2 regions of the Camelimonas abortus genome follow, and region 1 is predicted to be linked to the other one. Evidence: riboswitches for the same ligand, from Rfam matches in the RefSeq annotation. Region 1 holds a riboswitch; the other holds the start of a gene.

Evidence for each region. Region 1 has a riboswitch for S-adenosylmethionine ahead of metA (homoserine O-acetyltransferase MetA). Riboswitches for the same ligand answer to the same signal wherever they lie in the genome.
Region 2: another riboswitch for S-adenosylmethionine. It lies ahead of ACFFJB_RS13190 (O-succinylhomoserine sulfhydrylase); the one in region 1 lies ahead of metA (homoserine O-acetyltransferase MetA).

Annotation. Positions count from the first base shown of each region.
Region 1 is NZ_JBHLWR010000006.1:908,713-912,103, forward strand. Features, by position in the region: gene ACFFJB_RS06400 (acyltransferase family protein) at 1-423, shown strand, start outside; gene metA (homoserine O-acetyltransferase MetA) at 504-1,430, opposite strand; SAM-I-IV-variant riboswitch at 1,517-1,628, opposite strand; gene ACFFJB_RS06410 (CatB-related O-acetyltransferase) at 1,701-2,318, opposite strand; gene ACFFJB_RS06415 (aq_1923 C-terminal domain) at 2,466-3,391, opposite strand, start outside.
Region 2 is NZ_JBHLWR010000006.1:2,514,523-2,517,913, forward strand. Features, by position in the region: gene ACFFJB_RS13180 (glycosyltransferase family 4 protein) at 1-104, opposite strand, end outside; gene ACFFJB_RS13185 (Lrp/AsnC ligand binding domain-containing protein) at 190-426, opposite strand; gene ACFFJB_RS13190 (O-succinylhomoserine sulfhydrylase) at 725-1,912, opposite strand; SAM riboswitch at 2,066-2,143, opposite strand; gene ACFFJB_RS13195 (hypothetical protein) at 2,246-3,391, opposite strand, start outside.

The DNA of each region.
Region 1 (3,391 bases):
ACCATGCTGCGCCTGCCGCTGCTGTTCGTGGCCGGGGCGGCGTTCCACCGGCTGGGCGGGGCCATCCGCCTGTCGCTGCCGCTGGCGGTGCTGCTGGCCGCGCTCACCGTCCTGGCGCACGGCTCCTTCGCCTACAACGCGCTGCTCTACCTGACCACCGCCTATGGCGTGATGTGGCTGGCGCTGGTTCCGGTCCGTTCCTGGCTGCCGGAGCCGCGCGACGACATATCCTACGGCGTCTATCTCTACGGCTGGCCGCTGCAGCAGACGCTGCGGGCGCTGCTGCCGGACCTGGGGCCAGTGGCGCTGCTGGTTCCTTCCGTCGCGGCGTCCGTGCTGGCCGGCTGGATCTCCTGGCGGGTGGTGGAGCGGCCGGCGCTGGCGCTGAAGCGCCGGCTCATGGGCGGCGCGGACGCGCGCTGACTGCTGCGGGCGCCAGCAGGCCGGGCGCAAAAAAGGCCAGGCGAACGCCTGGCCTTTCGCCGGTCCGGCGGCGGCGCCGGTCAGGCGCCGGGTTTGCCGATCTCGTTCACGTCGAACGGCGTGGTCTGGTACATCTCGTTGATCCAGTTGCCGAACAGCAGGTGGGCGTGGCTGCGCCAGCGGTTGCGCGGCGTCTGGCTGGGGTCGTCGTCCGGGAAGTAGTCGTGCGGGATCTGGATCGGGAGGCCGGCTTCCAGATCGCGGAAGTACTCCTCGGCCAGCGAGGTCGAGTCGTATTCGATGTGATTGAACATGTGCAGCGACCGGTGCTTCGGGTCGTGCAGCAGGCACAGGCCGGCGTCGGGATTCTCCGCCAGCACGCTGATGCCCGAGGCGGCCGGAATGTCGGCGCGCCGCACCTCGGTCCAGCGCGACACCGGCACCGAGAAATCGTCCGAGAAGCCGCGCAGGAACGGCGAGCCCGGACACAGGTTGTTGTGCCGGTAGACGCCGAACGCCTTCTGCTTCAGCTCGTATTTCGGCATGCCGTGGAAGTGGTGCACGGCCGCCTGCGCGCCCCAGCAGATGTTGAAGCAGCGGTGCACGTTGGTCTGCGTCCAGTCGAAGATGCGGCGCAGCTCGTCCCAGTAGTTCACCTCGTGGAAGGGCAGGCGCTCCACCGGCGCGCCGGTGATGATGAAGCCGTCGAACTTCTCCCCGCGGATCTCCTCCCACGTGCGGTAGAAGGCGATCATGTGCTCGGGCGGGGTGTTGCGCGGCGTGTGGCTTGAGATGCGCACCAGCGTCATCTCCACCTGCAGCGGCGTGGCGCCGATCAGCCGGGCGATCTGCGTCTCCGTGCGGATCTTGTTGGGCATCAGGTTCAGGAAGCCGATGCGCAGCGGACGGATGTCCTGCCGGATCGCGTCGGTCTCGCGCATCACCATCACGCCTTCGGCCTCGAGGGTGCTGAACGCGGGCAGGTCGTCAGGCAGTTTGATCGGCATGGGACGCAACCATCATGTTCCTCGCCGGTCGGGTGACCGGAGTGCGGGCAGGTCGCCTCTTCGTCAGGGGAACAGGTTGCGGTGGCTGGTTTCCGTATAGTTGCCGGCTGGCCACATCCTCCCCGTGGGCGGGGAGCGCCACCTTGCCCGGAAGAGGCAGGTTGGCGTTGGGACTGATCCCAACTCCTGATGTTGCGCCCTGTGTATTCCGGAAATGGCCCGCGCACAAGGGGAGAGACCGCGCGGCCGGCGCCGGACCGGCGGGCGCGTTCAGCCGGTGACGGGCTCTTCGCCGGCGCGGATGCGTTTCACCGCGGCGCAGAAGGCGCGCACGTCCGGCCCCTGCAGCAGCGGCAGCAGGCGCTGCACCTGTTCCTTCGGCAGGTCCCACCAGGCGCTTTCCAGCAGCGCCTCAATGTCGCGGTCGCTGAAGCGGTAGCGGATGATCCGCGCCGGATTGCCACCGACGATGGCGTAGGGCGGCACGTCCTTCGTCACCACCGCCCGCGCCGCCACCACCGCGCCATGGCCGATGGCGACGCCCGAGAGAATGATGCAGCCGGAGCCCAGCCACACGTCATGGCCGATGCTCACCCCGCCGGCGGTGGCGTGATAGTCGCTCTCCGCGCCGGGCCACACGTCAGGAAAGGCCGGGAAGGGAAAGGTGGACACCCAGTCGGTGCGGTGGTTGCCGCCGAGCAGGATCTCCACCTTGTCGGCGATGGAGCAGTAGCGGCCGATGCTGAGCGGCGCGCCGGATTCGGCGAAGCGCACCTTGGGCCGGCCGTAGCTGTAGGCGCCGATCTCGAAGCCGCGCTTCTTCGCCAGCTTCTTCAGGTGGACGCGTGTCTCGTTGTGCGGATTCAGCAGCCGTCCGATCAGCCCCATTGCGCTCCATCCCCCCCCCCCCCCCCCCGCGGACCGCGCCGGCCGCCGCGCGGCCGCGGGCGCCGTCCCGAAACAGACCGGGCGTCGCAGGTCGCGACGCCCGGCATGATTATGCCAAAGCAGGCCGGGCGAAAACCCCGGCCGCCGTCACCGCGGCCCCGCCTGCGCCTCCGCCTGAACCTGGAGCTGGCGGAACAGCGCCTGCGGATCGCCGGCCAGCGCCGGCCCGACGATCTCGCCGACCGGGTCGCCGGCGGGGTTCTTCGAGGTCAGGGTGACGCTGAGCGAGCCGCTGCGGCGGATGAAGTCGCCGAGGGCGCGGGAGAGCTCGAGCGCGCCTTCGCTGGCGCCCAGCACCGAGGGCAGAAGCAGCTGCGCCAGCGTCGCCCAGCCGGCGCGCACCGCGCCCGGCTCGCCGTTCTGCTCCTTCGCCTGCAGCGCCGCGAACCGGCCGCCAAGGCCGCCGTCGGTGACGTTCAGGGTGAGTTTCTTCAGCCGCGCCGCCATCAGCGCCGCCTGGGCGCGGTCGGCGTCGGCGCTGAACAGCTCGCTGCTGACGTCGCCGAGCAGGCCGCCGAGACGCGCGCCGCCCATGTCGGCGACGCTGAACGACACGTCGCCGATGCGCAGGGTTTTCGTCGCCGCCTCCCAGGAGCCTTCAACCCGCGCAGAGAAGTCGACGCGGTCGTAGCCCATGGCCCGCAGCCTGCGCACGGCGTCGTTCAGGGCGTCCGCGTCGTCGCCGCCGTCCGGGGCCTCCGGCGGCAGGTCGACGACGAGGCTGTCGAGGCGGGCGTCGATGCGGGTGGGCACGCCGTTGACCGGATCCTGATAGGAGCCGTCATAGGCTTTCAGCGTGAACTTCACCCGGCCGGACGGCCTGTCGCCGGGAATGTCCACGGCGAGGCCGCCGAGGCTGAAGCGGCCGGAGAAGGCGAGGGCGGAGAAGGCGTCGTCGGCGCCGGCGCCGCGCTCCGCCGCCTCGGCCACGGCGCGGAGATGGCGGGCCAGCGCCGGGGCGCCGAGGCCGGAAAGGCTGGCCGAGGCCAGCGCCACCTCGCCGCCGTCCGGCG
Region 2 (3,391 bases), 1.6 Mb from region 1:
CAGAAAAACCAGTCTTCGGTCACCAGAAAGGCGAGGGTCGGCGCGCGCGCGCCGCCGGTCGCGGAAGCCGGGCCGGGAGCGCTGGCGGAAGGAGATGCGGGCAATTCTGTCGTCTCTGCTTTCTGTCTTCTCCGTCCGCGGCCGGCCCCGGGCCTGACGCCGGGCGCCGGAGCAGCGGGAGCGGGGGGCTCAGAACGCCTTGAAGGTGATCAGCGTGCGCGTGTCGGCGATGCCCGGAATGGGCTGCACCTGCTCGGCGACGAAATGGCCGATGTCGACGTCGCGGTCCACGTGGAACTTGGCGATAATGTCGAAGTCGCCGGCGATGGAATAGATCTCGGAGGCGATCTCGCGGTCAGCCAGGGCGCTGGCCACGTTGTATGTCTGGCCGAGTTTGCATTTGATCTGCACGAAGAAGGTCTGCATGCCTGCCGCTCGCTGGTTGCCGGGGCGCGCCCCCGCCCGCCGGGCGGGGCCGGCGCGTCCCTGACGCAGGCTGCGGAAAAGGCCTCTCGCCTTCGCCGCAGGATGCGCGTTGCCGGAAAAACGGGGGCGCGCGCCGGACGGTCCTGACGCCTCCCCGCCAATGCCGCCGGCGCGCGGCGCACATGTGGCCGCCGGCGCCGGCGACGCCCGTGGCGTTGTTAGCATGCGGCCCGGGCTGAAAGAAGCCGCGCCGTCCGGAAGCGGAAGGCGCGCCGTTCCGTCCCGTCGCCTCGCGGCCTCAGATCTGGTCCAGCGCCGCGTGCAGGTCGGCGATGAGGTCTTCGTGGTGCTCAAGCCCCACCGAGAGGCGCAGCAGCCCGTCGGTCACGCCCATGGCGGCGCGCGCGGCGTCGTCGAAGCGCTGGTGGGTGGTGGTGGCCGGATGGGTGATCAGGCTCTTGGCGTCGCCGAGATTGTTGGAGATCTTCACCACCTGCAGGGCGTTCATGAAGCGGAACGCGCCCGCCTTGCCGCCCTTCACCTCCAGCGCGATCAGGTTGGAGCCGCCGCGCATCTGCCGCCGGATCAGCTCCGCCTGCGGATGGTCCGGGCGGCCCGGATAGATCAGGCGCGTCACCATGGGGTGGCTGGCGAGCGCGTCGGCCACGGCCGCGGCGTTGGCGGTCTGCTGGCGCACGCGCACCGCCAGCGTCTCCAGCCCTTTCAGCATCACCCAGGCGTTGAACGGCGACATGGCCGGGCCAGTCTGGCGCAGGAAGTTGAAAACATGCGCCTGGATGAAGGCCTCCGACCCCAGGATCACGCCGCCAAGACAGCGCCCCTGACCGTCAATGTGTTTGGTGGTGGAGTAGACGACGCAGTCTGCGCCCAGCTCCAGCGGGCTCTGCCACAGCGGCGTCGCGAACACGTTGTCGACGACCAGCGTGCCGCCCACCGAATGGACGATGTCGGCCACGGCGGCGATGTCGACGATGCCAAGCGTGGGATTGGCCGGGCTCTCGATGAGGGCGGTTCTGGTGTTGGGCCGCACGGCGGCGCGCCACTGGTCGAGGTCCTCGCCGTCCACCAGCGTGGTCTCCACGCCGAAGCGGGGCAACAGCTCGTCGGTCAGCCAGCGCGAGGAGCCGAACAGCGCCTTCGCCGCCACCACATGGTCGCCGGCCCTCACCTGGGCGAGGATGGCGGCGGTGACGGCGGCCATGCCGGAGGCGGTGGCGCGGGCGGCCTCCGCCCCCTCCAGCGCGGCCATGCGCCGCTCGAACATCTCGATGGTGGGGTTGGAGAAGCGCGCGTACAGGTAGCCCTCGCTCTCCCCCCTGAAGCGCGCCTCGCACTCTTCGGCGGTCTGGTAAACGTGCCCCTGGGTGAGGAACAGGGCTTCCGACGTCTCGCCGTACTGGGACCGCAGCGATCCCGCGTGCACGAGGCGGGTTTCCGGATGAAGGGGGCGCTTGCTTGTCGTCACGATCGTCTCCCGACAGCATGGTCTCCGGCGGGCGGAAACCGGTGATCCGGCGTGCGCCGGCATCGCTCCGTCGGAGCCAGGGTGGGAGCACGCCGCCCCACGCCGCGACCCGGGCGGACATGAAAAAACCCGGCCAGGCGGGCCGGGTCGTCCTGAAAAGCGTCCTCGGCCCTTTAGCGAATTATTTAACGTGGCTGCAAGCCGGCCGGCCAAATCACCACGATGCGCCCGTGACTTACGCCTGCGCCCGGGCGACGTCAAGTCAGGGTCGCGCGGCGTTCCGGTCGCAGGTCGCCCGGGCGCCGCGCGGCGGCCCGTCGCGCCAGCCGCGCGTCAGTAAACCGGAGCGGTGATCACCCCGCTTTCCGTCGTCACCACCCAGAGGTCGCCGCGACGGCTGATGCCGAGGATGCGGCCCAGACCGCGCACGTACTGCCCCCGCCGCGCCTCGACGAGGCCGGAGCCGCGCCCCTCCAGCACGGCGACGCCGCCAGTGACGTTATGCAGCACCCAGCCGCGCACCGGAACGGCGGGCGCGGCGCCCGGCGGCTCCGGAACCGCCGCCGGCGGCAGCATGGCGACGCCGTCGTCCTCCGGACCGTAGCCTGGCCGCGGGTAGGGCTGCGGGCGCGGCGGGACCGGCGCTGGCGCGCGAGACGCGGCCGGAGCTGACGTCGCCGCTGGCGCGGAAGCGCCCGCGCTGCGCGGCGCCAGGCTCGCAACCCGCTGCTCCAGCGCCTCCAGCTTGCGGTTGATCGCGGCGATGCTCTCGCTGTTGCTGCGGCTGTCCGCCTGCTGGCCGGCCGGCGCGCCGCGCTGCTTCGCCAGCTCGGCCAGCTTCTGCTCGATGGCTTTCAGCCGGTCGTCGCCCTCCGCCGGTTGCGGGGCGGCGGCCAGTTTCTGCTCCAGCGCGTCAATACGCGCCGAAAGGGCGGCGATCCGGTCCGGTTCGGCGGCGCGGCTGGCGGCCTCCGCCCGCTGCTTCTCCAGTTCCTCCAGCGCCGTCGCCACCTTGCCGTCGCGGTCGTCGCTCCCCTGGGGGGCGGGATAGAACAGCGCCGTCACCGCCAGCGCCGCCAGCACGCCGCCGGCCGCGCCCAGCAGCGCGGCGCGCAGCGCGCCGCCGCCCGGGCCGACCGCCGCCGCGCCGGCCGCTTCGCGGTCCTTGCGTCCGGGCGACCAGTCAGCCTTCGGTTCGGCGGGGCGGCAGGGCGCGCCGGCGCGCTGGTCGCGGGTTACAACCGGCGTCGGCGCGGCGCCGTCGGCGACGGGCGTCGCGGCGGACGCGGGCGTTCCCTCGCCGGGGCCGCTCCCGTCCGTCCCACTCCCGGCGACAGGGGGCGCCGCGGCCGCTCCGGCTTCATTCCTGTCCGCGCTCCTGCTCCTGTCCGCGCCGCTGTCCGCAGGCTTCGCGCCGGAAGGCTTCGCCGCCGCAGACTTCCGCCCTTTCGCCGGGGACGGCGCGGCGTCGGCGGAGCC